DNA from 4 places in the Rhodoferax sp. GW821-FHT02C08 genome. Region 4 is predicted to be linked to each of the others. Evidence: predicted binding sites of a transcription regulator. Region 4 holds the regulator's gene; each other region holds the start of a gene.
What was found. The regulator sigma-54, encoded in region 4, starts transcription at its own class of promoters, with help from an activator protein. The targets are predictions, from matches to a motif close to TGGCANGNAANCTGCTTT.
Positions count from the first base shown of each region.

Region 1: a site for sigma-54 is predicted at 4,625-4,642, ahead of nirB (nitrite reductase large subunit NirB). Genes of this name have one in related genera too.
Region 2: a site for sigma-54 is predicted at 4,926-4,943, ahead of hmpA (NO-inducible flavohemoprotein). Genes of this name have one in related genera too.
Region 3: a site for sigma-54 is predicted at 5,487-5,504, ahead of atzF (allophanate hydrolase). Genes of this name have one in related genera too.

Region 1 is NZ_JBWKVR010000003.1:86,775-94,143, reverse strand. It holds gene AC07VY_RS04555 (SRPBCC family protein) at 151-612, shown strand; gene AC07VY_RS04550 (ArsR/SmtB family transcription factor) at 645-983, shown strand; gene AC07VY_RS04545 (SRPBCC family protein) at 955-1,440, shown strand; gene AC07VY_RS04540 (bifunctional protein-serine/threonine kinase/phosphatase) at 1,473-3,224, opposite strand; gene AC07VY_RS04535 (type IV pili methyl-accepting chemotaxis transducer N-terminal domain-containing protein) at 3,276-4,547, opposite strand; gene nirB (nitrite reductase large subunit NirB) at 4,897-7,341, shown strand; gene AC07VY_RS04525 (type IV pili methyl-accepting chemotaxis transducer N-terminal domain-containing protein) at 7,346-7,369, shown strand, end outside.
Region 2 is NZ_JBWKVR010000029.1:1,668-9,036, forward strand. It holds gene AC07VY_RS23615 (sensor histidine kinase) at 1-1,023, shown strand, start outside; gene AC07VY_RS23620 (LytR/AlgR family response regulator transcription factor) at 1,037-1,777, shown strand; gene gloA2 (SMU1112c/YaeR family gloxylase I-like metalloprotein) at 1,789-2,181, shown strand; gene AC07VY_RS23630 (NYN domain-containing protein) at 2,187-2,726, shown strand; gene AC07VY_RS23635 (acyl-CoA thioesterase) at 2,749-3,270, opposite strand; gene norR (nitric oxide reductase transcriptional regulator NorR) at 3,304-4,863, opposite strand; gene hmpA (NO-inducible flavohemoprotein) at 4,990-6,171, shown strand; gene AC07VY_RS23650 (LysR family transcriptional regulator) at 6,172-7,080, opposite strand; gene AC07VY_RS23655 (DUF1302 domain-containing protein) at 7,316-7,369, shown strand, end outside.
Region 3 is NZ_JBWKVR010000043.1:408-7,776, reverse strand. It holds gene AC07VY_RS26070 (BMP family ABC transporter substrate-binding protein) at 1-432, opposite strand, end outside; gene atzD (cyanuric acid amidohydrolase) at 535-1,653, opposite strand; gene hpxZ (oxalurate catabolism protein HpxZ) at 1,670-2,047, opposite strand; gene AC07VY_RS26055 (AtzE family amidohydrolase) at 2,057-3,478, opposite strand; gene AC07VY_RS26050 (AtzG-like protein) at 3,475-3,684, opposite strand; gene atzF (allophanate hydrolase) at 3,707-5,455, opposite strand; gene AC07VY_RS26040 (peptide chain release factor 3) at 5,657-7,285, shown strand; gene AC07VY_RS26035 (GtrA family protein) at 7,290-7,369, shown strand, end outside.
Region 4 is NZ_JBWKVR010000023.1:47,131-54,499, reverse strand. It holds gene argS (arginine--tRNA ligase) at 1-1,595, shown strand, start outside; gene AC07VY_RS21960 (SPOR domain-containing protein) at 1,608-2,312, shown strand; gene AC07VY_RS21955 (thiol:disulfide interchange protein DsbA/DsbL) at 2,393-3,052, shown strand; gene lptA (lipopolysaccharide transport periplasmic protein LptA) at 3,171-3,794, shown strand; gene lptB (LPS export ABC transporter ATP-binding protein) at 3,791-4,555, shown strand; gene AC07VY_RS21940 (RNA polymerase factor sigma-54) at 4,563-6,140, shown strand; gene AC07VY_RS21935 (THUMP domain-containing class I SAM-dependent RNA methyltransferase) at 6,247-7,369, shown strand, end outside.

The DNA of each region.
Region 1 (7,369 bases), on a different contig from region 4:
TCAGACGCTACCTAAAAAGTAGCTTGCCGCGCAGCCTCTACAAGGGTTGCGCGGCTTTTTTTCGTTTGAGCCCACTTCTTTGGTTAGCATTCGATTTGACATGCAAGTATTTACTTGCATATACTGACTCCACACTTCAAGGAGAAAGTCATGGTGGATATCCTGCACAGGGTCGGAATCAAGTCGTCGGTAGACGCGGTCTACCAAGCGTTGACAACGCGCACGGGCCTGGCGGCCTGGTGGACGAGCAACACGCAAGGTGATGCTGCAGCCGGCGGCGCCCTCCGCTTCCGCTTCAGCGCTGGCGGTGTTGAGATCGGTGGCTTTGACATGCAAGTGCTGGAACTGGAACCCGCCCGCAGCGTGCTGTGGCAGGTGGTGGACGGCCCCGCGGAATGGATAGGCACCCGCATCCGCTTCGACCTGCAGCAATCCGGCGACCACGCCATCGTTCTCTTCAAACACCAGGGGTGGAAAGAGCCGGTGGAATTCATGCACCATTGCAGCACCAAGTGGGCGATTTATCTGATGAGCCTGAAATCGCTGGTGGAAACCGGCACGGGCACCCCCAACCCGAACGACCCGCATATCAGCGGCGACGGTGCGGACTGAGGTGCCACCGATGATGAAAGCACGTTTTGGATATCGACAAAGTTTTCAAAGCACTGGCCGACCCGACGCGCAGGCGCCTGCTCGACCAACTGCACAACGAGAGCGGCCAGACACTGGGCGCACTGTGCGAGCACATGGACATGACACGCCAGGCAGTCACCCAGCATTTGCAACTGCTGGAGGCCGCCAACCTGGTGGCGGTGGTATGGCAAGGGCGCGAAAAGCTGCACTACATCAACCCCGTGCCGCTGCACGAGATTCACACGCGGTGGATCGCCAAGTTCGAGCACGGCCGACTTGACGCACTGCATCAGCTGAAGAACACATTGGAAGGAAAAGCAGATGACAACGACAACACCGACAAAACCTAGTTTTGTATACGTAACCTACATCGCCACCACGCCCGAAAAGGTGTGGCAAGCCTTCATGGACACCGACGTAATGGCGCAGTACTGGGTGGGCCCCACATCAGAATGTGCCCGCGTCAACGTGTCCGACTGGAAGCCCGGCTCGAAATGGGAACACCAACGCCTGGATGCCGCGCGAACGGTGGATATCTGCGGCAAGGTGGTGGAGTGCGATCCCCCCAAGCGCCTGGTCTACACCTGGGCACGCCCCAGCGAAGCCGGTGACGAAGCCAAACACTCGCGCGTGGAAATCGATATCGAACAGCGCATCGACGGCCTGGTCCGACTGACCGTCAGCCATATCGATCTTGACGCGCAGATGTTGGCAGGCATATCGGGTGGCTGGCCGGCAGTGCTGTCGAATCTGAAGACCCTGCTGGAGACTGGGCATGTGTTGCCACGCGTACCCACTGCGGCCTGAGCGACTGTTCACGGTCTATGTGGGGCCGCTCCCTACTTCGGCAAAAACAGCAGCCAGTACACCAGCAGCAGGTTAAACAACACCGACACCAGCAAACCCAGCTTCCAGATGGCCGCTGGGTCGCGCCGCAGCCGTGGTGAAGGGGCTGGAGCCGTCAGGGGCCGCGAGGCGCCCCGCTCCAGGGCCAGTAGGAATTCCTCGCCGGTCTCAAAGCGCTGGCGCTGGTCGCGGGCCACGGCTTTCAGCACCACATGGTCCAGCCAGATGGGGATCTCAGGGTTGTGGCGGCTGGGGGCCGTGGGCTCACGGTAGTAACGTCCCACCTGGTAGGGCAACACATCGCCATAGGGCAGCTTGTGCGTCAGGAGTTGGTACAGGGTCACGCCCAAGGCGAACAAATCGCTTTGCGGGTTGGGCAGCTCTTCCGGTGCGTCGCTGCCCAACAGACTGAAACCCCATTGCTCGGGATTGATATAGCTGGGCGTGCCCGCGTGCAGCTTGCGCATGGCCTCAGGTTCACGGCCGCTCAGTGCCACACCCAGGTCCAGCAGGCGCAGCACGCCGTCTTCGCCCTGGTGCAGGTTGGCGGGTTTGATGTCGCGGTGGATCACGTTTTGCCGGTGCAGCCGGCCCAGCGCCAGTGCCACCTGGCGCGCCGCGCTGACGGCCTGGTGCACGCTGAACTTGTGTTGCCGGTCCAGCATCTGCTGCAGAGTCTCACCGCTGTGCCAGTCGTACAGCAGATAGAACGCACTGGCCGGCTGGCCGGTGCTGCTATTGGTAGGAAATGTGTCGTGCAGCGCCACCAGATGGTCGGCGGCACGACCCGACAGCATGCGCTTGGCCAACCAGGCCTCGTGGGCCAGCATGGCGCGCTCCTGCGGATCATGGGCGCGGCTGGGATGTAAGGTTTTCAGGGCGTACAAGGCCTGGGTTTTCGGCTCGCGCACCTGCACCACCACGTTGATGCCGTTGTCTGCCACCATCGCGGTGACAACCAGCCCATCCAGCATGTCGCCCACACGGAACGGCCCGGGGATGGGCAGCGCACGCGCAGCGCGGTTTTCGTCTTCCAGCGTGGCGTCCAGCAAACCCAGAACACGCACCACCATGGCGGTCAGGTTGTCACGGCTGCCACGTTGCAGTGCAGCCTGCACCAGGTTTTCGGCGGCAAGCTTGGCGCTGTCGGCCTGGGCCAATGCCTGCAACTGCGGGTCGGCCAGCACGCCGTGCACACCATCGGTCAGCAGCACAAACACGTCACCCACCTGCAGGTCGCCTTGCAGGTAGTCCACCAGCAAGCGTTCGTCTATACCTACCGCACGCAGCAGCTGGTGTCGCAGATCGGGGTGATCGGCCACATGGTCGTGGCTGAGCTGGGTGAACACACTATTGCGCAGCAGATAAGCGCGCGAGTCGCCCACATGCGCCACGGTATAGGACTGGCCGCGCAGCACCACGGCTGTCAGCGTGGTCAGGCCCATGGCCGGCTTGCGACGGCGGTTGATGCCGGCCAGCCAGGCGTTCTGCGCACCAATGATGCGATCCAGCGCCACCGTGGTGTCCCAGGTTTCGGGCGTAGCGTAGTAGTCGCGCACCAAGCTGGTGACCGTGGTCTGCGCCGCCTCCTTGCCCATACCGCCGGCACTTACACCGTCGGCCAATGCCACGATGGAGCCCATGCCCAATTGGTGCGCCTCCGGCAGCATGGCCGCGCAGAAATCCTCATTCACCGGCTTGGTGCCGGCGAGGGACGTAAAACCTATGTCGATATCAAATGCCATGCACCAAGCAAGCAATTAATGCGCCCAATTTGGTGCATAAACACCTAGGACTTACCCCATCAGCATCTGCATGCTGTGCTCGTACAGGTCGCTCAGGCCTTCAAACACATCCAACAGGCCTTCGCTGGCCAGGGCCACGGCCTCCAGGCCGCGTGGCATATCGGCTGCGCCGGACTGCAGCTGCCGCCACTGCTCGCCCGCTGTCACCAGCTTGGCTCGGATTTCGGGGCTGCTGAGCGGAATGTCGTTCAGATAGTTCAGGGCCTGCTCAAAGGTGTCGCGGGCTTCGGCCATGCCCGCATGGGCGCGCTGCTGGGTGGCGCGGTCGCCCAACATGGCCAGCAAGGCCAGTTTGGCGAAACGCTGGGACAGCATGCGCTGGCGCCCGGCCACGTTCAATACATGCAACGGGGCCACGGCACCCGCACTTTCCAGCACACCGGTGAGCCGCTCGGCATGCAGCAGCAGTTGCTCGGCCTGACCATCTACCTGCAGCATCTGGCTAGTGCGCTGCTCAGCTTGCAGACCGGATTTGAGCTGGCGCCAGCTTTGCCCCACCTGGGCCAGCAGGTCGCCAAAAGTGGGCTGTGAAAGACTTTTGCCCAGGAAGGCGATATTGCCGTCGATGCGCTGGGCCGACTGCAGCTGTGCCTCGGCGTACTGCGCGGGCTGCACGCCTGCCAGCTGCAGCAGGTACAGCTTGACCATGCGCTGCGAAAGCATGCGCAGCTGGCCGGCGCGGTTCACCCCCTCGGCAAAGCGCGCCGAATGCACGATGTGCTGCGACACCTGGCCCAGGCGCTGATTGGTGTGCATGGAGGCGGTACGCAGCATCTGGAAGGCGTCATCATCGGACACCTGGCGTGCATGCATCAGCACGCCCTTGGCACGCTCCACGATCTTGCGCTCGTCCAGGCGGTTGCGCAGGTCCTGCAACTCATCCCGCAGCGCCTGGTCACGCTTGAATACCGCCTGGGCCAGCTGCAGCAGTGGGCGTAAGCGGTGCTGGCCATAGCCATTCACCACATAGGCCTGCACGCCGCAGGCCAGGGCCAGGTCCAGGCGGTCGGCGTCGTTGTCGTTGGTGAACAGCACAACTGGACAAGGCGCGGTCTCCAACAGGGCCTGCAAGGCCTTGAACAGGCTGTCGTCGGGCAGCGGGTCGTAAATCACAAACACATCTGGTGCATGCAGCACCGCCTCTTGCACCAATTTGCTGCGCTCCACCGGCGGCGCCAGCAGGCGGATGCCCACCGCCTCCAGGTCAGCCAGCAGGGTGTGCGCTCCCTGGGGCGCGTTGAGATGTACCAATGCAGATGTCATAAAAATCAATCGCTTTTTCAAAGGCTGCGCCCCCCGGGGCGTCACAAGCCCATAGGGTAAACCCATATCCGATCGGATGGCACAGCTTTTGCATGAGAAATTGCGGGCGTAACGACGCGCCCTTACCCGTCCATCCGGCGGGTTTTACGTACAACGCCGTGCGTAATGGTGTAAGTCCTGGGCATGGGCCCTGGCAGTGATTGCGTTCGCGCTCTCACCCATGTTCTGCTTGCAGGCCTGGGCACCACACCTGACCCCCTTGCTTCACCGCCCCTGTTTGCTGCGCCCTATGAACTTTGTGCGCTCTACCGTGGGCCCACATTTTTTCGCAACCTCTGGAGTCGCTTGAATGAAAAAATCTAAATTGGTGATGGTCGGCAACGGCATGGCCGGTGTACGCACCATTGAAGAACTGCTCAAGGTCGCCCCCGATCTGTACGACATCACGGTGTTCGGCGCCGAGCCCCACCCCAACTACAACCGCATCCTGCTGTCGCCGGTACTGGCCGGCGAGCAAACGCTGGACGAGATCGTGCTGAACTCCTGGGAGTGGTATGCCGAGAACAACATCACCCTGCATGCAGGCAAGAAGGTCACCGAAGTCGACCGCGTGAAGCGCGTGGTGCGCGCTGTGGATGCCGACGGCAACGTGACCGAAGCCGAATACGACCGCCTGCTGATGTGCACCGGCTCGAACCCCTTCATCCTGCCCATCCCCGGCAAGGACCTGAAAGGCGTGATCGCCTACCGCGACATCGCCGACACCAACGAGATGATCGAGACCGCCACCAAGTACAAGAACGCGGTGGTCATCGGCGGCGGCCTGCTGGGCCTGGAAGCGGCCAACGGCCTGATGCTGCGCGGTATGACGGTGCACGTGGTGCATGTGCAGTCCACCCTGATGGAACGCCAGCTCGACAGCGTCGCCGGCAAGCTGCTGCAGAAGTCGCTGGAAGAGCGCGGCCTGAAGTTCCTGATGGGCGCGCAAACGCAAGAGCTGGTGGGCGGCCCGGACGGGCGCGTCACCGCCATCAAGTTCAAGGACGGCACCGAGGTCGCCACCGACCTGGTGGTCATGGCCGTGGGCATCCGCCCCAACACCGACCTCGCCGCCAAGATGCGCCTGCACGTGGACCGCGGCATCGTGGTCACCGACACCATGCAGACCGTGACCGACGGCCGCATCTATTCGGTGGGCGAATGCGCTGCCCACCGCGGCATCGCCTACGGCCTGGTCGCACCTTTGTTTGAACAAGCCAAGGTGGCGGCGAACCACCTGGCCGAGTTCGGCATCGGCCGCTACATGGGCTCACTGACGTCGACCAAGCTGAAAGTTACCGGCATCGACCTGTTCAGCGCCGGCGAGTTCATGGGCGGCGAAGGCACCGAAGAAATCATCATGAGCGACCCGTTCGGCGGCGTCTACAAGAAGCTGGTGCTGAAGGACGACAAGCTGGTCGGCGCCTGCCTGTACGGCGACACCGCCGACGGCAGCTTCTACTTCAAGCTGCTGCGCGACGGCCGCAGCGTGGCCGACATCCGCGACAAGCTGATGTTTGGCGAAAGCCACCTGGGCGACACCGGCCACGAAGGCCACAACAAGGCCGCCAGCATGCCCGACAGCGCCGAAGTCTGCGGCTGCAACGGCGTGAACAAGGGCACGATCTGCAAGGCCATCCGCGAAAAAGGCCTGTTCACCCTGGAAGAAGTGAAGAAGCACACCAAGGCCAGCGCCTCCTGCGGCTCCTGCACCGGCCTGGTCGAGCAGATTCTGATGTTCACCGCCGGCGGTGACTACTCGGCCACGCCCAAGACCAAGGCCATGTGCGGCTGCACCGAGCATGGCCACCAGGCCGTGCGTGACGCCATCGTCAAGAACAAGTTCCTGACCATCGACTCGGTGTTCAAGGGCCTAGGCTGGAAGACACCGAACGGCTGCTCCAGCTGCCGCCCCGCCGTCAACTACTATCTGATCTCCAGCTGGCCCAAAGAAGCCAAGGACGATCCACAAAGCCGCTTCATCAACGAACGCAGCCACGCCAACATCCAGAAGGACGGCACCTATTCCGTCATCCCGCGCATGTGGGGCGGCGAAACCACGGCCGACGAGCTGCGCCGCATCGCCGATGCGGCAGACAAGTACAAGGTGCCGACCATCAAGGTCACCGGCGGCCAGCGCATCGACTTGCTGGGCGTGAAGAAAGAGGATTTGGTCGGCATCTGGAAAGACATCGGCATGCCCAGCGGCCACGCCTACGCCAAGGCGCTGCGTACGGTGAAGACCTGCGTGGGCAGCGAATGGTGCCGCATGGGCACGCAGGACAGCACCCAGATGGGCAAGGACCTGGAGCGCGCGATGTGGCGCATGTATGCACCGCACAAGGTCAAGTTCGCCGTATCGGGCTGCCCGCGCAACTGCGCCGAAGCCGGCATCAAGGACGTGGGCGTGATCGGTGTCGACAGCGGCTGGGAGATGTACATCGCCGGCAACGGCGGCATCAAGACCGAGGTCGCGCACTTCCTAGTGAAAGTGAAAACTGCCGCCGAAGTGCTGGAATACACCGGCGCCTTCTGCGAGCTGTACCGCCAGGAAGGCTGGTACCTGGAGCGTACCGTGCACTACGTGGCACGTGTGGGCTTGGACTATGTGAAGAAACGCATCCTGGAAGACGAAGCCGGCCGCAAGGCGCTGTGGGAACGCCTGCAGTTCGCACTGGACGGTGAGCCCGATCCCTGGTTCGACTTCAAGGACGCGCAGGTCGACACCCGCCAGTTTGCGACTCTCAGCGCCTGAGCCCATGCAACGTCGGATCGTCATGGTT
Region 2 (7,369 bases), on a different contig from region 4:
ATTTTATCGAGCTTCGGTACGCTAGCCGACCCGGACGCCCCCACGCGCGTGTCCAGGGCCCTGGTATTTGATGCCTGCCAGGTGGGTGTGATCCTGCGCGCCGTGTTGTTTGTCGAGCTGGCGGTGGCCGTGGCGGCGCTGTTTGGCGCCCTGGGTGCCGGCGATTGGCTGACCCGGCTGGCCCTGTGGACCGGTGGTGCCTTGCCCGCTGTGCTGGTCTGGCTGCTGTCCGCCTGCAGCCTGAAGCGCACGCTGGCGCGCCTGCCACCCTGGGCGCAGTATGTGGCCGGTGTGCTGCTGGGCGCGCTGGCTGGCCTGTACGGCTGCGGCATGCTGGCCTTGATCGGCCTGATGGACCCCGTGCCCTGGCTGGCCTGCGCGGCGGCCGGTGCCTGGCTGTCCGCCATGGTGGTGGCCGGCCTGGTGCTGCGTGCCCGCGCCCGTACGCCGGCGGCTACCACGGCGCGGCTGGGCGAGCTGCAGGCGCGCATACGGCCGCATTTTTTGTTCAATACGCTGAACAGCGCGATTGCCCTGGTGCGCGCCGAGCCGGCCCGGGCCGAAGCCCTGCTGGAAGACCTGAGCGACCTGTTCCGCCACGCGCTGGTGGACCAGGGCGAGTCCGTCACGCTGGAGCAGGAGACCACGCTGGCCGAGCGCTACCTGTCCATCGAGCAGGTGCGCTTTGGCGAGCGCCTGCGCATCCACTGGGCACTGGACCCGCGCGCCGCCCAGGCCCAGCTGCCGCCCCTGCTGCTGCAGCCGCTGGTGGAGAACGCCGTCAAGCACGGTGTGGAGCCCAGCGCCAGCGGGGCCGACCTGCGCATCAGCACCGAGCGGCGCGGCGACACGGTGGTCATCAAGATCAGCAACACCGTGCCCGCCGGGCCGGGCGCGGCCGGCTTTGGCGTGGCGCTGGACAATGTGCGCGACCGCCTGAAGCTGCTGCACGATGTGCAGTGCCAGTTCCAGGCTGTGTTGAAGGACGGCATCTACCTGGTGCGCATCGAGATACCGGTATGAAAGGACGCGGCCCATGACACTGCGCATATTGATCGTGGACGACGAGGCGCTGGCCCGCGCCCGGCTGCGCACCCTGCTGGGCGACTGCAAGGCGCCGGCCGCCCAGGTGGTGGCCGAGGCGGCGAACGCGCAGCAGGCTTGCGCCGCGCTGGCCAGCCAGACGGTGGACCTGCTGCTGCTGGACATCCACATGCCCGGCATGGACGGTCTGCAACTGGCCCAGCAGCTGCAGGCCCAGCCCCGGCCGCCGGCCGTGGTCTTCGTTACCGCCCACGCCGGCCATGCGCTGCAGGCCTTTGACCTGGCCGCGGCAGATTACTTGACCAAGCCGGTGCGCCTGGAGCGTCTGCAGCAAGCGCTACAGAAAGTGGAGCGTCTTCTGCAGGCAGCACCTGCGCCAGAGCCCGATTTGATGCAGGATGTGCTGGTGATACACGACCGCGGCCGCACCGAGCGCGTGCCCCTGGCCAGCGTGCTGTATCTGAAGGCCGAGCTGAAATACATCACCGTACGTACCGCCAGCCGCAGCTATGTGCTGGACGGCTCCTTGAGCGAGCTGGAGGCGCGTCACGCCAGTGTGTTTATCCGTGTCCACCGCAACGCCTTGGTGTCGCGCCGTGCGCTGCGGGCGCTGGAGAAGCATTTCGACCCCGAGGAGGGCGAGGGCTGGGCCGTGCGCCTGCAGGGGCTGGATGAAGTGCTGATGGTGTCGCGCCGCCAACTGGCAGCGGTGCGCGAAGCCATGGCGGGTTAAGCTCTGAGCCTATGGAACTAAGCCGCCTGCACCACGCCGCCATCATTTGCTCCGACTACGCGCGGTCCCGGGACTTCTACACCCGCATCCTGGGCCTGCGCATCGTGGCCGAGAACCTGCGCGCCGAGCGCCAGTCCTACAAGCTGGACCTGGCGCTGGTAGATGGTTCGCAGATCGAGCTGTTTTCCTTTCCCGCGCCGCCACCGCGTCCCTCGCGGCCCGAGGCTTGTGGCCTGCGCCACCTGGCGTTTGCGGTGGCCGATCTGGATGCGAACATCGCCAGCCTGCAAGCTGACGGCGTGGCCGTGGAGCCGGTGCGTGTCGATGAATTCACAGGCCGGCGCTTCACCTTTTTTGCCGACCCCGATGGCTTACCCCTTGAACTCTACGAAGTGAACCCGTGACCCCCATGAAAACAGTCTGGATCGTAGACGCCGCGTACATGTACAACTTCGGCCGTTCACGTGCCAACGGCTTTGACTACCTGAAGCTCAAGCACGAGCTGGTCAAGGCCAACGGCGGCCCGATCTACGAGAGCTACTACTTGAATTCCACCGGCGACCCGAACGCCGAAGCACAGAACGCCTTCCACACCTGGATCAAATCCGCGCCGCCCAAGGGCCCGCAGATGCGGGTGCAGCTGTACAAGCTCAAGGAGCAGCACAACCAGTGCCCGTCGTGCAAAACCCACTTTGACCGCACGGTGCAAAAAGGCGTGGACGTGGCAATTGCCACGCTGATGATCAAGCTTGCTGCCCAGGGCATTTACGACCGGGTGATCTTGTCGGCCGGCGACGGCGACTTTGAAGACGCCATCTCCTACCTCAAGTCCGATCTGCGCAAAGAGGTTTGGCTCAACGGCGCGCAGGCCACGCTGTCGGCCGATCTGCAGTGCTACGCGGACCGCGTGCTGTGGCTGGATGACATGGGCTCATCCATTGATAAATAGCGGTTGCTATTGAATTGGTAGCTTATGACGCAGTAACTTCCTGCGCTGGAGGCTTATTTTGTTCAGAAGCTTCCTTGATGGAGGCGAAGCGCGCGGCCAGCTCGCGGCGTACTTTTTTGCGCATGATGGACTGCTCGAAGCGGCGTTTTTCGTCGTCCGTGCTGGGCACCAGCGCCGGCACCGGCGCGGGTTTGCGGTCGTCGTCCACGGCCACCATGGTGAAGAAGCAGCTGTTCACATGGCGCACGCTGCGGCTGCGGATGTTCTCGGCCACCACCTTGATGCCGACCTCCATGGACGAGGTGCCGGTGTGGTTGATGCTGGCCAGAAAGGTCACCAGCTCGCCCACGTGGATGGGCTGCAGGAACATCACCTGGTCCACGCTGACGGTCACCACATAGCGGCCCGCGTAGCGGCTGGCGCAGGCGTAGGCCACCTGGTCCAGCAGCTTGAGCACGGCGCCGCCGTGCACATTGCCTGAAAAATTGGCCATATCCGGGGTCATCAAGACCGTCATGCTCAGTTGGTGTGCTGGGAGTTCCATCGCGGGCTTTCGTTTGATTCTTGATGCCGATTATTACTGCTTGCGCAAACCCAGCCGACCTGCCAGACGGACCAGATTGGCCCGGTGCAAGCCCAGTTCACGGGCCAGCGAGGCCCAGTTGCCCTGGTGGCGCTGCAGGCCTTCGGCGATGCGCTGGCGCTGGTGGTCGTCCAGCGAGGTGCGCAGATCGACGGGCGGCGTCGTATCGGCCGGCACGTCCACCGTTGCGGTTTGGGCGCCCAGGTCCAGGTGTGCGGCCGTTAGGCTGACGATGCGCGCCCTGGGGGCCGCGCCCTGCAGGGCTTTGAGGGCACTGCGGGCGATCAGGTGCTCCAGCTCGCGCACATTGCCGGGCCAGCGATGGGCCAGCAGCGCGGCCTGGGCATCGGCATCCAGGCGCAGGCTGCCCAGGCCCAGGCGGGATCGGTTCAGCTCCAAGAAATGCCCGGCCAGCAGCAGCACGTCGTGGCCGCGCTCGCGCAGCGGCGGCACGGGCAAGGGGTACACGCTGAGCCGGTGGTAGAAGTCGGCGCGGTAGCGGCCGGCGCGCACCTCCTGCGCCAGGTCGCGGTTGGTGGCGGCGATGACCCGCACATCGACCCTGTGCTCGCGGTCCGAGCCCAGGCGCTGCAGCTGGCCGCCCTGCAGCACGCGCAGCAGTTTGGCCTGCACACTCAGCGACAACTCGCCCACCTCGTCCAGGAACAGGGTTCCGCCATCGGCCAGCTCGAACTTGCCGCGCCGGTCCGCCACCGCGCCCGAGAACGCGCCGCGCACATGGCCGAACAGCTCGCTTTCCACCAGCGACTCGGGCAGGGCCGCGCAGTTCAGGCTGATCAGTGGCCGGCTGGCGCGCGGCGAGGCGGCGTGCAGGGCCTGGGCCACCAGCTCCTTGCCGACCCCGGTTTCGCCGGTGATCAGCACCGTCAGGTCGCTGTTGCCCACGGTGGCGATGTCGGCCAGCAGGCGCTGGTGGGCCGGGCTCTGGCCGATCAGCGTAGGGGCTGGGTGCTCTTCGGCCAGCGCGCGGTAGCTTTCGGCGCGCGCATGCTCGGCCTCGAACTGCTGCGCCAGCCCGGCCATGCGCTGCACCACGCTGACCGTGGCCGCCGCCAGGCTGGCAAAGGCCTGCAGATCGCCCAGGTCGACGCTGGAAAACCGCTCCTTGTCCAGCGCGTCCAGGGTCAGCACGCCCCAGGGGGTGTCGCCCAGCAGCACCGGGCAGCCCATGCAGTCGTGCACCTCCAGCTGTACGCCTTCGATCAGGCCGTCGTAGGGGTCGGGCAGCGGGCTGTCGGGCGGGAAGCGGGTTGGGCCGGGGGCTTCCAGCAGCTGCTGCAGGCGCGGGTGTTCGCTGACCTTGAAGCGGCGCCCCAGCGTGTCATGGCTCAGGCCATCCACCGCCAGCGGCAGCAGCCAGCCGCCGTCCAAGCGTAACAGCGCGGCTGCATCGCAGGGCAGCAGGGCGCGCACGGCCTCCAGCAGGCGGCGGTAGCGCTCGCCGTCGGGCAGTTCGCGCGCCAGGTCGTCGACCAGGGGCACCAGGGTCTGGAGCAGGCTTTTTGTTATCAAAATGATTCCTTGGTGAATCATTATGACTGCATCAAAAAGATAGTGTGTACACCTAAGTGCTTGATTTCTATGGGCTACAGGGCGGGCATGGAACTTGAGTTAGTAGCTGCAGCCGGGCGCCGCCCTGCATCCGATTGAAAGCCACACATGCTGACCCCAGAACAACGCGCCATCGTCAAATCCACCGTGCCCCTGCTGGAAAGCGGCGGCGAGGCATTGACCACGCATTTCTACAAAACCATGCTGGCCGAGCACCCCGAAGTGCGGCCCTTCTTCAACCAGGCGCACCAGGCCAATGGCGACCAGCCGCGCGCCCTGGCCAATGGCGTGCTGATGTATGCCCGGCACATCGACCATTTGGAACAGCTGGGCGGCCTGGTGTCGCAGATCATCAACAAGCATGTGTCGCTGCAGATCGAGGCCGCGCACTACCCCATCGTCGGCGCCTGCCTGCTGCGCGCCATCCGTGAGGTGCTGGGCGCCGAGATCGCCACCGACGCCGTCATCGCAGCCTGGGGCGCGGCCTATGGCCAGCTGGCCGACATCCTGATCGGCGCGGAAGAAAAAATCTACGCCGACGTGGCGGCCGCCCCCGGTGGCTGGCGCGGTGCGCGGGCCTTCCGCGTGGCGCGCAAGGAAGTGGAGAGCGACGAGATCACCTCCTTCTACCTGCAGCCGCAGGACGGCGGTGCGCTGATCGGCTTCCAGCCCGGCCAGTACATCGGCCTGCGCCTGGTGGTGAACGGCAACGAGATCCGCCGCAACTACTCGCTGTCGGCTGCGCCGAACGGCGTGGACTACCGCATCAGCGTCAAGCGCGAGGCCGGTGGTGTGGCTTCCAACTACCTGCACGACCAGGTGCAGGTCGGCACGGTGCTGGACCTGTTTCCACCCGCGGGCAACTTCGTGCTGGCCGCCAGCGACAAGCCGCTGGTACTGATCAGCGGCGGTGTCGGCATCACGCCGACCCTGGCCATGCTGGACGCGGCGTTGCAGGGCACGCGGCCCGTGCACTTCATACATTGCGCACGCAATCGGCAGGTCCATGCCTTCCGCCACGCCATCGAGGCACGCCTGGCCAAGCACCCGCAGCTGCAGCGCTTCTACGCCTATGACGAGCACAGCGGCGCGGACGATGTGCCGCATGCCGTAGGCCATCTGCAGCAGGCGCAGCTGGCCGAGTGGCTGCCCGCATCGCGCGATGTGGATGCGTATTTCCTCGGCCCCAAGCCCTTTATGCGCCAGATGAAAAAACAGCTGCGTGAACTGGGCGTGCCCGAGGCACAGACCCGTTATGAATTTTTTGGCCCGGCTGCGGCTTTGGAATAGCTAGATTTTCGCGCCCACTTCGAGCGCGCAGTTGCGCAGCCAGGCCAGTGCCAGGTCGTTGTTGCGGTACTTGTGCCATTGCAGCATCTGGACCAGCTTGGGGATTTCCAGCGGGGGTTCCCAGATGCGGATGGGCAGCAGGTGGCGCACCCGCTCGGCCAGCCGGCGGTGCACGGTGGCGATGCGGTCGGTGCCCACCACCAGGCTGGGGAGGGCCGCCAGGGTTGGGGCTGTGACCTCGACCCGGCGGGTGATGCCAAAGCGCTCCAGAAACCAGCCATCGAATGCCGGTGTCTGCGCGGCACCGGAAAAGTTGGCCAGCACATGGCCGGCCGCCAGGTAGTCGTCAAAACTCAGCTTGTCCTGGATATGCCGGTTACCGGTCCAGGTCACGCACAGGTAGTTCTCTTCGAACAGGGGCTGGGACGGGTGGTCGGGCGAGGCGTATTGGGCAGGAATGATCAGCAGGTCCGCATCGCCCTGTTCCAGCATTTCTGCGGGGTTGGTGTATTGCATGCGCAGGTCTATGCGCACGCCAGGCGCCTCGTGGTACAGCCGCTCCAGCAGAGCGGGTACGAAGACCGTGGTGGTGAAGTCGGACACCAGCAGGGTGAAGGCCCGCGAGGCGGTGGCCGGGTCGAAGCGGGGCTGCGCGGCAATCGTACTGTCGATGCGCATGAGCACCTCGCGCACCGGCTCCACCAGTGCTTCGGCGCGTGGCGTCCAGATCAGCTGGCGCCCTGAGGGCACCAGCAATTCATCTTCGAAATAAGCCCGCAGGCGTGCCAGCGCATTGCTCATGGCGGGTTGGCTGAGATGCACGCGCACGGCCGCACGGCTGATGTTTCGCTCGGTCAGCAAGGCGTTCAGCGCCACCAATAGGTTGAGGTCGAGTTTGTTGAATCGCATGCTCGGGGTAACCCTTGGTATTGGTAGCGTGGATTTGTGGAATCGAAAGAATCCATTTTACGAATGCTTTACCCCTCCGTACATTCCGTTTCCAGGTCGGGGCAAACCGCCGTTTGCAGCCCACCGTAAGACAACAAAACGGAGACAAACAATGCAACCACGTCTATGGAGGCGGACACCGTCCGCCCGGGCCACACGCCCTTATTCTCATGTTCAGCTGATTACGCGCACGGCCATGGCCTGCGCTGCGCTGGGGGCTGCGTCTGGTGCCCGGTCCATGGAGCTGGAC
Region 3 (7,369 bases), on a different contig from region 4:
GCCAAAGAAGCTGCCCACGTTCTTCGGGTGCTTGCCCTCGGTCCACATGCCGCCGCAGTGCGAGAAGCGCACATCAGGGTACTTGGGCGCCAGCGCCAGGATGTGCGGGTCGAAGTAGCCGAAGGAGGTGGGAAACAGCAGGCTCGCACCATCCTGGGCAATCATGCCGGTCATGGTCTTTTGCACGGCCGAGGTCTCGGGCACGTTCTCTTCTTCCACCACCTTCACGCCGGGTAGCTTCTTGATCTCGGCAGCGGTTTGCGCATGCGCCTGGTTGTAGCCGTAGTCGTCGCGCGGGCCGACGTAGATCACGCCCACGGTCAGAGGCTTTTGCGCCAGGGCGCGCGGCGCCCAGCTACCCAGGGTGCCCGCAGCCGTCAAGGCGGCCAGCGTTTGGAGGGACTTGCGGCGGTTCAGGCTGTCAGAGCTCATACGTTTCTCCAGAAGAGTGGTTACCAAAATAGTGCACGAGAAGATATTCCAACTTGGATACAAGATGGGACGCAAAATGCATGCCTGCGCATTCAGCGCCCCTCAAGCCGAACCGACCCGCACGATGGCCGCCACCGGCCCACCGCCCGCAGGCCCCTGGTGCTCGGCCCCGCCGGACACATACAACGCGGTGCTTCCCACTAGCGATGCCAGCACCGCACCCACGGCGGCACGGGCATGGCGCGTGGCGTTAATGTCGGAGTCGTTCAACATGGTGTGGCGCAGGCCGCGCACCAGGCCATCCGGGCTGGCCTCGGCCTTGGCCAGCAGATTGACCAGGCCTGGCAGGGCCGATGTACCGTCCCCCTCCATGCCGAAAGCGCTGCGCAGCAGTTGGCGCACGCTGGCGGCATCCACCGCATCGCGCATCACGGTGTGCGCAATACGGTAGGGCGACGCAGCCCCCTCGGCCTCGCCCAAGACAATCACCACATTACCCTCCAGCTCGATGCCGGCCGAGGCGGAGGCGCGGGCCGAATACAACGACCCGTCGGCCAACACCGCCGCGGCTACGCCGGTCTGCGGCGGCACTTCACCCAAGGCCACGGCCACACCCAGCGCCGAGGCACCACGCGAATAGCCCATGGATTCATAGCTGTCCTGCGTAACTGTCTGGGTGCCGCGCTGCTGGGCTGCACGCACCTTGGCGGCAGTCAGCAGCGGGCACTTGATCTGCACGAAATGCACGTCAGCCGCATCGTCTATGCCGGCGTCCTGCATGGCCTGGCGCACCGCAGCAGCCGTGCACGCAATCTGGGCGGCGCGCCCTATCTCCTCGGGCAGGAAGTCGCGCGTATGCGCCACCCCCACCACCAGGCGCTTGCCTTGGGCTGGCACCGCATCCACCCAGCGGCGCGAGAAAACCGTCCAGTGCGGCGACAGCACCCCTTCGGTGCCGCCCGACATGACCAGGGCCACGCGCTGCCCCACTTCGGCGGGCGTGCAAGCCAGATGCGGACTGAGAAAGTAGCACCAGCTGGTAGAGGCGAAGTCACGGGTGAAGTCATTCACACAGCCGTTGCCCTCGGTCTTACCCATCACGGCCACGATGTCCACAGGATGCAAGACCCCGCTGGCGATCAAGGCCTGCACGCCCGACAGATCCCCGGGGCCGCTGCACAGCACCCGGTGCACCTCCACGTGTTGGACTCTGCTGTTCATACGCGCACCGCCGGCATCACAACAAGCTGACGTGGGCCGCCACCACCCGCCAACCCACAGGCGTGCGCAGCCAGGTCTGGCTCTGGCGTCCGGTCTTGCCGCTGCCCTTGCGTTGGAATTCCACATTGGCTGTGGCGAAGTCCTGCCCGTAGGTGGTGATGACGGCCTTCAGCAGGCTGCGCTCCAGCCCCTGGGCCGGGCGGCCGGCGCGAAACGCCCGGATTGCGGCGTAGCCATACAGGTTCTCGGTCGCGCCATAGCGCAAGGTGTGCGGGCTGTCCCAGAACAGCTCGTCCAGCACCTCGACTTTGTTGTGGACCAGCGCGTCCTCGTAGCGCGCAAACACGGCCTGTACTTCGGCCAGTACGCTGGGGAGGTTGATGGCATAGGTCATGGTGGTTCCTTACAACGATGCGAGCGGCGCACGGCATACGCCTGCGGCCTCCAGCACGGCGGCGGCGCGCAGCACCAGGTCTTCGCGCCAGGGGGCGGCAATCAGCTGCACGCCAATCGGCAAGGCCGGGTGCGCACCCCAGACCGGTACCGCACACACGGGCAGGCCGATGCAGGAGATGGGTTGCGTCAGCACGCCCATGTTCGGGCGCAATGGCAGGTCGCGGCCATTCAGGTCCAGCCTCTCCGCCCCCAGCGGTGTCGCCGCGCAGGGCGTGGCCGGTGCCAGCAGCAGGTCGTACTGGCCGAGCACCTCCGCCGCAGCCTGGGCGTAGCGGCGCCGCACGCGCTGGGCCCGCGCCACCCAGGCGGCGGGCAGCAGGGCACCCGCCAGAAAGCGGTCGCGCGACAGGGGCTCGAAGTCGCCCGCGCGCAAACGCAGATTGTCCAGATGCAGGGCCGCGCCTTCGGAGTTGGTGATCAGAAACGCGGCGGCACGACCGGCCTCTACCCAGGGCAGCTCCACCGTATCCGTCGCACCCAGCGCCTGCGCCACCGTGGCCACAGCAGCACGGGCCTCCGGCAGGGCGTTATCAAAGAAATAGCCGCCCAGCACGCCGATGCGCAGGCCCTTGATTCCCAAGTCCAGCTCATCCACTACAAATTCTGTAGCACGTTGCGCACATCCTGCGTCCACGTGCGGGCCTTTTGCTTCAGACCCCTGCATGGCGTCATAGGCCAGGGCCAGGTCGCGCACGCTACGGGCGAACGGGCCCAGGTGGTCCAGGCTGGTGACGAAGGGAAAGCTGCCGGTACGCGGCAGGCGCCCGAAGGTGGGCTTGAGGCCGAAGATGCCACACAGCGAGGACGGCACGCGGATCGAGCCATTGGTGTCCGAGCCCAGGGTCAGCGGCACCTGGCCAGCAGCCACAGCGGCGGCACATCCACCCGACGAGCCCCCCGCCGTACGGCCCAGGTCGTGCGGGTTGTGGCAGGCGCCTTCGTGGCTGTTCTCGGTGGTAAAGCCGTAGGCGTATTCGTCCATGTTCAACGCACCCACCAGGATGGCCCCGGCCGCCTCCATGCGCTGCACCAGCAGGCCATCTGCCGTGGCTGGCGCGCTGTCGCGCTCGATCTTGGAGCCCGCCAGGGTGCGCAGGCCGGCGATGTCGAACAGGTTTTTTACCGCGAACGGCACGCCCAGCAGGGGCAATGCGGCCTGGCTACCGTCGACCAAGCCAGCGTCTATCTGTGCGGCTCGCTGCAAAGCACGGGTCTGCACCAAGTCGGTGAAGGCGTTGACGCGAGCGTCGGTTGCCGCGATGCGGGCCAGACAGTCCTGTACCAGCTGCGTAGCGCCCACTTCGCGCGCAGCCACGGCCTGGGCCATGCGGGCAGCATCCTGCTGCCACCAGGCAGTAGTGGCCGTCATGGCGCGCCTCCGGGCACAGCCGGCGAAACAGGGATGAAGGCCATGGGCGACTCGTCCTGCAGCGTCAAGGGCACGGCCTGTACCAGCTCGGCCATGCCCGCCGCCAGGGCGTAGTAGCGCAGCACACCGGGGCGCGCATCGCCCAGCTCCAGGCCCAGCGCGGCGGCGGCTGCGTCGACATAGGTTTCGATTTGCTGCTCTGTCATCACCGCGCCTTTCGCTGAAAAATCATCCGGCAAGGCTGCCGCTGGCGATGTAGGCACGCCAGCCGCCGAAGTGCGAGATATCCGTCGCCCCCTGCAAAGCCTGCGGCTCGCAGACAAAGCCCTGCACCGTGCTGCCATCGGCCAGGGTCAGGCTGCCGATGCCCAGCGGCGCGGGAATCAGCGCGACGAACGAGCCGTAGTGCGCCAACGGCATTTCCCACACCTCCACCGCAATCTGCGTGCCTGCGCCGGGGGCAATGCGCAGCAGGCCCGGCTTGGGCGGCACGGTGCCGGGCAAGGCAAACAACTGGTAGTCGGGGGCGGTATGCGTGCTGGCCAGCAGCGTGGCCTGGCGCTCCGTCAATTGGCTGTTCAAAGGCATGCCCGACAGATGGGCCCCCACCACCGCCACACGCACCAGCGCCTGTGGCTGCAGGCCCGGAATGCTCTGCGGCGCAGGCAGAGGCAGGCCCAGCGCGCCCTGCAGCATGCCGCTAGCATGGTGGTAGCGCTGGCCCAGCTCGGCCAGTTGCCAGTCGCTGCCGCAGGGGCCAATCAGGGTGATGCCAAACGGCAGGCCGTCCGGCCGCAGGCTGCTGGGCACAGAGATCGCCGCGTAGTCCAGCAGATTGACGAAATTGGTATAAGCCCCCAGGTTGCGGTTCAACACCACCGGGTCGGCCTGCATCTGGGCAATCGTGTAATGGGTGGGCGCGGTGGGCACCAGCAGCAGGTCGATGGCGTCCCTGCCCACCCACATGGCCGCGGCCTGCTGCCCGTAGGCGCGCAACCGCACCTGCGCATCAAACACATCGGCCGCGCTATAGCCCTGCCCTGCAGCCAGAATGCTGCGCACCGGCTCAATCACCTGGTCGGCATGGGCATCGAAAAAGCCGCGCACGGCGGCATAGCGTTCGGCCACCAGGGCGCTGTCATACAGCAGCGCCGCAGCAGCAGCCAGCGGCGCGTAATCAATCGACACGGGCGTGCCGCCCATCTCCACCAGGCGCTGTATGCCCTGCTGGAACGCCGCCTCGGCCATAGCGTCGCCAAAGAATTCCAACTGCGACGGCACGCCAAACCGGAACCGCACTGGAAAGGCGGTGCGGGCCAAGTCCAGGTCGCGCGAATACGGGTCCAGCGCGTCATAACCCATGGCGGCATCCAGCACACGCACAGCCGTGCCGACGGTACGGGCAAAAATGGACACGCAGTCCACGCTCTGCGCGGCCGGCACCAGGCCACGGGTGCTGATGAGTCCTTTGGACGGCTTGATGCCCACAATATTGTTCAGCCCGGCTGGCACGCGGCCCGAGCCGGCGGTGTCCGTGCCCAGCGCGAAATCAACCTGCCCGGTGGCCACCACATAGGCCGAGCCGGAACTGGAGCCACCCGACACATAGGCGGGGTTAAACGCATTCGGCACCGGGCCATAGGGCGAGCGCGTGCCATTCAGGCCGCAGGCGAACTGGTCCAGATTGGTCTTGCCCAGCAGCGACGCACCAGCCTTGAGCAGCTTGTGCACCACGGCGGCGTGGGCCGTGGCCGTATAGGCAAAGGCCGGACAGGCCGCCGTGGTGGGCAGGCCCTGCACGTCCAGATTGTCTTTGACCGCGAATTGCCAGCCGGCGAGCGGCCCGCCGGGCGCCCCTGCCACGGCCTGGCCGGGGCGTGATAGCCAGGCCGCCGCAGCCCCCGCCCAGGCGCCAGATTCTGCGCTGACCATGCCGCCAAGCGCTGCTCCACTTTCCAGAGTTTCGGTTTGCACCATTTTTACGCATCCCAACTTGTATCCAAGATGAGATGCAAGCAATATGCCAGCTTGGCTGCGATCCATACAGCTGCACAACTGTGCGGTTTGGCCGCGCCCGCAGCCTGCGCGCCTGTATGTGCCAGGTTTTCGGCCGCCCTGGTTAAAATCTAAGGTTGCCTGCCCCACCGGCAGCGCCCCTGACCTGCTCTGGAAAACACCTTGTCTTACGCCTCTGAAACCCGCCGCCGCCGCACGTTCGCGATCATTTCCCACCCGGATGCGGGTAAAACCACGCTGACCGAAAAGCTGCTGCTGTTCTCGGGCGCGATCCAGATTGCCGGGTCGGTGAAGGCGCGCAAGGCCACCCGCCACGCCACGTCCGACTGGATGGAAATCGAGAAACAACGCGGCATTTCGGTGGCCTCGTCGGTGATGCAGATGCTGTACCGCGACCACGTGATCAACCTGCTGGACACCCCCGGCCATAAGGACTTCTCGGAAGACACCTACCGCGTGCTGACGGCGGTGGACTCGGCCCTGATGGTGATTGACGCGGCCAACGGTGTCGAAGCGCAAACCCGCCGCCTGATCGAGGTCTGCCGCCAGCGCGACACGCCCATCATCACCTTCGTCAACAAGATGGACCGCGAAGTGCGCGAGCCGCTGGACATCCTGGACGAGATCGAGCGCGAACTGGGCATGCCCTGCGTGCCGATGACCTGGCCGGTCGGCCAGGGCAAGAGCTTCGGCGGCATCATGAACATGCGCACGCAAACCATGACGGTGTTCGACTCCGGCAAGGAGCGCCTACCGCAGGAGTTTGAAACCATTGCCCTGAGCAACCGCGAAGAACTGACCAAACGCTTCGGCAGTGAATTCGAAACCGCCGAGCAAAGCATGGAGCTGGCTGCGGGTGCATCCCCCGCCTGGGACCTGGAGGCCTTCCTGGCTGGCAAGCAGACCCCGGTGTTCTTTGGCTCCGGGGTGAACAACTTTGGGGTGATGGAAGTACTGGACGCACTGGTGGACCTGGCCCCCTCACCCCAGTCGCGCACCAGCACCACGCTGGTGAACCGCCAGCCAGTGGTCAAGGAAATCCAGCCCGAAGACAAGGCCTTTGCCGGCGTGGTCTTCAAGGTGCAGGCAAATATGGACCCAGCCCACCGCGACCGCATCGCTTTCGTGCGCATGGCATCCGGCAAGTACACGCCCGGCATGAAGCTCAAGGTACAGCGCACCGCCAAAGAGCTGCGCCCGACCAGCGTGGTGACCTTTCTGAGCCAGCGCCGCGAAGCGGTGGACGAAGCCTATGCGGGCGACATCATTGGCTTTACCACGCACGGCGGCGTGCAGCTGGGTGACACCATCACCGACGGCGCCAGCCTGCAGTTCACCGGCCTGCCCTTCTTCGCACCCGAGCTGTTCATGACAGTGATTTTGAAGAACCCGTTGCGCACCAAGCAGCTGCAGCAGGGCCTGGCCCAGCTGGGGGAAGAAGGCGCCATCCAGGTGTTCCGCCCCGACGTCGGCGGCCCCATGCTGCTGGGCGCCGTGGGCCAGCTGCAGTTTGAAGTGGTACAGCACCGCCTGAAGGCCGAATACGACGCCGACGTGCGCCTGGAAAGCTGCCAGTACACCGGCGCCCGCTGGATCACCGCCGACACCCCGGCCGAGCTGCGCAGCTTCACCGACGCCTACCCCCTGCGCATGGCCCACGACGCGGCCGACACGCTGGCGTATCTATGCACGTCGCCCTACGACGTGCGTCTGGCGCAGGAGCGCTTCCCCAAGATCCACTTCCACCCCCTGCGCGAACACGCTGGGCTGGCGCTGCAGACCGCGGGTTAGGCCCGTGCACAGGCTCCCCACCTTTCTGCGATTTTGCGTGGTCGGCGTCATAGGTCTGGGGGTGGACCTGGCGGTACTGTATGC
Region 4 (7,369 bases):
CCCCCAAAGTGGCCGCACACGGCGATTTCGCCTGCACCGCCGCCATGCAGCTGGCCAAGCCGCTCAAGCTGAACCCGCGCCAGCTGGGTGAAAACCTGCGCGTGGCCCTGCTGGAGCAGCCGGCGTTCGAAAAATGGGTCGAGGCCATCGACATCGCCGGCCCGGGCTTCATCAACATCAAGCTCAAGCCCGCTGCCAAGCAGGAAGTGGTGCGCGAGGTGCTGTCCGCTGCTGCCAGCTTCGGCGTGCAGCCCAGCAACAACCAGCACATCCTGGTGGAATTCGTCTCGGCCAACCCCACCGGCCCGCTGCATGTGGGCCATGGCCGCCAGGCGGCGCTGGGCGATGCCATCTGCAACCTGTACGCCACCCAGGGCTGGGACGTGTACCGCGAGTTCTATTACAACGACGCCGGCGTGCAGATCGCCACCCTGGCGAACAGCACGCAGCTGCGTGCCAAGGGCTTCAAGCCCGGCGACGCCGAGTGGCCTAGTGGTGAAAATGCGGCCGCCTACAACGGCGACTACATCGGTGATATCGCGCAGGACTTCCTGGCCGGCAAGACCGTCAAGGCCGACGACCGCGAAGTCACGGCCTCGGGCAAGGTGGATGACCTGGATTCCATCCGCGAATTCGCCGTGGCCTATCTGCGCCGCGAGCAGGACCTGGATTTGCAAGCCTTCCAGGTCAAGTTCGACAACTTCTACTTGGAGTCCAGCCTGTACACCAGCGGCCGGGTGGACGCCACCGTCAAGCGCCTGCAGGAAGCCGGCAAGACCTACGAGCAAGACGGTGCGCTGTGGCTGCAGTCTACCGACTACGGCGACGACAAGAACCGCGTCATGCGCAAGACCGACGGCAGCTACACCTACTTTGTGCCCGACGTGGCCTACCACATCGCCAAGTGGGAGCGGGGTTTCACCAAGGTGGTGAACATCCAGGGCACCGACCACCACGGCACCATCGCCCGGGTGCGCGCCGGCCTGCAGGCGGCGAATGTGGGCATTCCCCAGGGCTACCCCGACTACGTGCTGCACACCATGGTGCGGGTGGTGCGCGGCGGCGAAGAGGTGAAGATCTCCAAGCGCGCTGGCAGCTATGTGACGCTGCGCGACGTGATCGACTGGACCAGCAAGGACGCGGTGCGCTTCTTCCTGCTGAGCCGCAAGCCCGATACCGAATACACCTTTGACATCGATTTGGCGCTGGCCAAGAACAACGACAACCCGGTGTACTACGTGCAGTACGCACACGCCCGCATCTGCAAGATGCTGCGCGATTGGGGTGGCGATGTGGCGTCGCTGCAGGGCGTGGACCTGTCCAGCCTGCTGGTGCCGCAGGCCCAGACGCTGATGCTGCAGCTGGCCAAGTACCCCGAGATGCTGACAGCCGCTACCGAAGGTTTTGCCCCGCATGACGTGACCTTCTACCTACGTGAGCTGGCCGCCAACCTGCATAGCTACTATGACGCCGAGCGCGTGCTGGTGGACGACGAGCCGCTCAAGCTGGCCCGCCTGGCCCTGGTCGCCGCCTGCGCGCAGGTATTGCACAATGGCTTGGCAGTACTGGGCGTGGATGCTCCGGAAAAAATGTAATTGACAGCAAGCATGACAAAACAAAAGCAAAGCGGCGGCACCATCCTGGGTTTCATCATCGGGGTGGTGGTCGGCCTGGGCTCGGCGCTGGCGGTGGCGGTCTATGTCACCAAGGTGCCGGTGCCGTTCATGAATGGCAAGACCCAGGCCAATGGCGCCGACCACGACGCGGTCGAAAGCCAGAAAAACAAGGACTGGGATCCGAATACCCCCTTGCACGGCAAAAACCCGGTGCGCTCTGCGGCGCCCGCGGCATCCGGCGCGGTGGATGCGGCGACTCCGCTGGTGGTGCCGCCACCGGCGCCAGCGGCGACTCCGGCCGTGGTGCCCACGCCACCAGCGGCCGTTGCGGTGAAGCCGGATGCCAAGCCGTCGGCCGCAGCCTCGGCCGACCCGCTGGGCGATCTGGCCAAGGTCAAAGCCAAGGCGGCTGCGTCTGCCACCGTGGCCACGGCACCTGCGCTGGCACCCACAGCCGAGCCGTTTGAGTACTTCGTGCAGGCCGGTGCCTACCGTACGCCCGAAGATGCCGAGGCCCAGCGTGCCAAGCTGGCCATGATGGGCATGGAAGCCAAGGTTACCGAGCGCGAGCAGTCCGGCCGCACCGTCTACCGTGTGCGCATGGGCCCGTACGCCAAGCGCGACGATGCCGAGCATGCCAAGGACCGGCTGGAAAGTGCCGGTAGCGAAACCACCCTGGTGCGCGTGCAGCGTTGACCAGTTCTCTTGAAGCTGGTGCTGCGCGCTGAACTTTTGCGCTCGGCACCGATCCGACCCCCCACAAGGAGTGATTTGCAATGAAACGTCGTGAGTTTTCGCTGGCTTCAGCGGGTGTGCTGGCTGGTTCCACGCTGGCCGTAGGTCATACCGGTAGCGCCCTGGCGCAGGGCAAGCCGCCCGTGGCGGGCACGGATTACCTGGTGCTGGACAAGCCAGTCGCAACAGAAGCCCCGGCCGGCAAGGTCGAAGTGATCGAGTTCTTCTGGTACGCCTGTCCGCATTGCAATGCGTTTGAGCCCACCTTGGTGGAGTGGCTCAAGCGCCTGCCCAAGGATATTGCCTTCAAGCGTGTGCCAGTGAACTTCCAGGACAGCTTCATCCCGCCGCAAAAGCTGTACTACACGCTGGAGGCTCTGGGCCAGCTGGACGCCCTGCATGGCAAGGTGTTCAACGCCATCCATGTGGAGCACCAGCGTCTGGACAAAGATGATCTGGTGATCGCCTGGGCCGTGAAGCAGGGTCTGGACAAAACCAAGTTCACCGAGACGTACCAGTCTTTTGGCGTCAGCACCAAGGTGCGCAAGGCGTCCCAGCTGCAGCAGGCCTACCAGGTCGCGGGCGTGCCCGCTTTGGGCGTGGCTGGCAAGTTCTACACCGATGGCAGCCAGGCGCAGACCATGCCGCGTGCATTGGCCGTTGTGGAATATCTGGTGGCCGAGCAGCGCAAGAAAGCCTGATCCCGGCATGGCCGGCAAGGCCGGAGAGATGAAAAAGCCCGCGTCAGCGGGCTTTTTTCTGGCTACGTCCAACTCGGGGTGAGGGGCCGTTACAATGAATTGCAAGATTCGTGCCTCTATGAAAATCAACACCCTACTCTCACTGCTCGTGGTTTGTTTCGTCGGTCTAGGCGGAGCGGCCCACGCGGAAAAAGCCGACAAACTCAAGCCTATGAATATCGAGGCGGACGCGGCGCGTTATGACGATCTGAAGCAGACCAATGTCTTTACCGGCAAGGTGGTGATGACCAAGGGCACCATCATCATCCGTGGCGCCCGCGTCGATGTGCGCCAGGATGCCGAGGGCAACCAGTTCGGCGTGGTGACGGCGGAGCCGGGCAAGCTGGCGTATTTCAAGCAAAAACGCGACGGCCTGGACGAATACATAGAAGGCGAGGGCGAAACCATCGAGTACAGCAGCAAGCTGGACAACGTGCGCTTCATCAAGCGGGCCATTTTGCGTCGTCTGGTCGGCAGCAAGGTGAACGACGAAATCACCGGCGAACTGATCGTCTATGACAACACCACCGATGTATTCACCGTGGACAGCGGCACAGCCGGCAGCAATCCCGGTGGCCAGAATGGCCGCGTACGCGCCATGCTGACACCCAAGGCTGCAGCGTCGGCCGCTAGCGGCACGGCAGCTGCCGGGCCCGCCCCGGTGCTACGTTCCACCAGCACGCTGGAGGGCGTGAAGAAGTGACGGCGGTGGTGGAGTCGGGAGAAAGCCGCCTGGAGGCGCGCCATCTGCAAAAAGCCTACGGCAAGCGCAAGGTCGTGAAAGACGTGACGCTGGCCGTCAAAAAAGGCGAGGTGGTCGGTTTGTTGGGCCCCAACGGCGCGGGCAAAACCACTTCCTTCTACATGATCGTGGGCCTGGTGCGGGCCGATGGCGGGCATATTTCCATCGACGGCCAGTCGGTGGAGCACATGCCCATCCACCGGCGTTCGCGCCTGGGCCTGAGCTATCTGCCCCAGGAAGCCTCGATTTTCCGCAAGCTCACGGTGGAAGAAAATGTGCGCGCCGTGCTGGAATTGCAGCACGACAAGGCCGGCAAGTCCCTCACCCGCGCCGAGATCGAAAAGCGCCTGACGGCGTTGCTGCAGGATTTGCGGGTGGAGCATTTGCGCGATTCGTCGGCCATGGCCCTGTCTGGTGGCGAGCGCCGCCGCGTGGAAATCGCCCGTGCCCTGGCCACCCAGCCGCGTTTCATTTTGCTGGACGAGCCTTTTGCCGGTATCGACCCGATTGCGGTGATCGAGATCCAGCGCATCATCGGCTTCCTGAAGTCGCGTGGCATCGGCGTGCTGATCACCGACCACAATGTGCGCGAAACGCTGGGCATTTGCGACCACGCCTACATCATCAGCGACGGCAATGTGCTGGCCGAGGGCACGCCGTCCGAGATCGTGGACAACGCCGATGTGCGTCGCGTCTACCTCGGCGAACATTTCAAGATGTGATGCTCCGATGAAGCAAGGCTTATCCCTACGCGTTTCACAGCATCTGGCGCTGACGCCCCAGCTGCAGCAGTCCATCCGCCTGCTGCAACTGTCCACCCTGGAACTGAGCCAGGAAGTGGACCAGATGCTGGACGACAACCCGTTTCTGGAACGCAATATGGACGAGGCTGCACGTGAGGAGTTCGGCTTGGCCCAGTCCGACACGCCGGTCAGCACAGGGGAGCGCGAGGCTGAAATTGCTACAAGTTCTGTAGCTGAATACGCAAGTGAATCCAGCGTAGAAGCCCCAAATGATGCCGAATCCCCTTTAACCGGCGGTGACGACACCAGCTGGGATGGCGATGGCACTTCCGAGATCAAACCCGACGACAGCGAATGGGGCGGCGATGCCCCGGCGCGCCAGAACAACCTGGGTGAAGACGGCGAGATGGACGCCACCGAGCTGGCCCGCAACCAGGAGTCGCTGACCAGCTTTCTGCACCGCCAGGCCCTGGCCCTGCGGCTGGGTGAGGTGGACCAGGCAGCGCTGCGCTTTTTGATCGAATCGCTGAATGACGACGGCTACCTGGAAGACGATTTCGAAACCCTGGCGCGTGGTCTGGCGGGCGACGACGCCGAGGCCGTGGAAGAGCTGGTACACCGCTTTACCGTGGCCCTGAGCCTGCTGCAAAGCCTGGAGCCGGCGGGCGTGGGCGCGCGGCATCTGGGTGAATGCCTGTTGCTGCAGCTGGAGGGTTTGCAGCCCGTGCTGGGCGATGACCCGGCGCGCAAGGTGGCCATGCGCATCTGCCGCCAGTCCATGGACCTGCTGGCCCGGCGCGATGTGAAGCGCCTGGCCCAGTTGTGCCGCGCCACCGAGACCGATATCAAGGCTGCCATGGCGCTGATCGCCCGGCTGGAGCCCAAGCCGGGGCGGCGCTTTGTCGATGTGGAGCGCAACATCGTGGTGCCCGACGTGATCGTGGTCAAGGTCGGGCGTGGCGCCCAGGCCCGCTTCCGGGTGCAGCTGAATGCCGAGGTCATGCCGCGCCTGCGCGTGCACGATATCTATGCCAATGCGCTGCGCCAGCACAAGGGCGGCGGCAAGGATTCGTCGAACAACGCCGCGCTGCAGCAGCGTCTGCAGGAGGCGCGCTGGTTCATCAAGAACATCCAGCAGCGCTTCGACACGATTTTGCGGGTCAGCAACGCCATCGTGGAACGGCAGAAGAACTTCTTCAGCCACGGCGCGCTGGCCATGCGTCCTCTGGTGCTGCGCGAGATCGCCGACGAGTTGGGACTGCACGAGTCCACCATCAGCCGCGTGACCACCGCCAAATACATGGCCACGCCCTACGGCACCTTCGAGCTGAAGTATTTCTTCGGCTCGTCCCTGGGGACGGAGACCGGCGGCAATGCGTCCAGCACCGCGGTGCGCGCGCTGATCAAGCAGTTTGTCTCGTCCGAAGACCCAAAGAAGCCGCTCAGCGACAGCCAGCTGTCCGACATGCTGAAAGAGCAGGGCATTGAATGCGCGCGTCGCACCGTGGCCAAGTACCGCGAAGCGCTGCGCATAGCCCCCACGAACCTGCGCAAAGCGCTGTAGAACATGCTCTCCCCCAGGCCGCGTGCACGGTATGCCGCAGCTGGAGGAAAGAGCTTCGCCCCCGCTTGCCCCAGGCTGCGTAGCGTGACACCATGGAAATAACGATATGAACCAACTCCAATTATTTTTACCCTGCGCCGCCGGCGTGGAAGAGCTGCTGGCCGAAGAGGTGCATGGCATTACCGGCCTGCAGGGCGAAGACCTGCGGGTGATGCGGGGCGGCACGCTGGTGCGCTCCTCCTGGCGCGACGCGATGCGGCTGAACCTGCACAGCCGCCTGGCGCAGCGCGTGCTGATCGAGCTGTCCAACACCGAATACCGCAGCGAAAAAGACCTGTACGAAGCCGCCAGCAACGTGGCCTGGGAGATCTGGTTCACGCCCAAGCAAAGCTTCAAGATCGAGGTCACGGCCCAGCACAGCCCGCTCAATTCGCTGAACTTCGCTGCGTTGAAGGTGAAGGACGCGGTGGCCGACCGCTTCCGCTTCAAGACCGGCGTGCGCCCCGACGTGAATGTGCAGTGGCCCGATGTGCGCATCTACCTGCACCTGACCACCGAGCGCGCCACCATCTACATTGACACCTCGGGCGACGCGCTGTTCAAACGTGGCTGGCGTGAAGACAAGGGCGATGCGCCGTTGAAGGAAACCCTGGCCGCCGCCATGATCGCCGCCAGCGGCTGGGATGGCACCACGCCCCTGTACGACCCCTGCTGCGGCAGCGGCACCATTGCCATCGAGGCCGCGCAGATCGCCTGCAATATTGCGCCCGGCAGCCTGCGCCGCTTTGGCTTTGAGAAGCTGTTGCCCTTCCAGCCCCATGTGTGGAGCGCCATCCAGGAGCAGGCCCACGCCGCCGAGCACGAGCCCGAGACGCAGATCTTCGGTAGCGATGTGGCCTTCCGTATGGTCGATTTCGCCACCCGCAACGCCGAGCGCGCGGGCGTCAGCGGCGTGGTCGAGTTCCGTGGCGGCGACGCCTTGCAGCGCATGCCGCCGGCCGAGTCCGGCGTGATGCTGCTGAACCCGCCCTACGGCGAGCGGATTGAAGTCGCCGGTGTCGCGGGCCGGCGCGAAGCCGCACAGACCGAGGACGGCAGCGCCGACTTCTTTCCCCAACTGGCCACCCACTGGAAGCGCAACTACGCGGGCTGGACCGCCTGGATGCTGACACCCGACCTCAAGCTGCCCGGCAAGATGCGCCTCAAGGAGTCGCGCCGCGTACCCATGT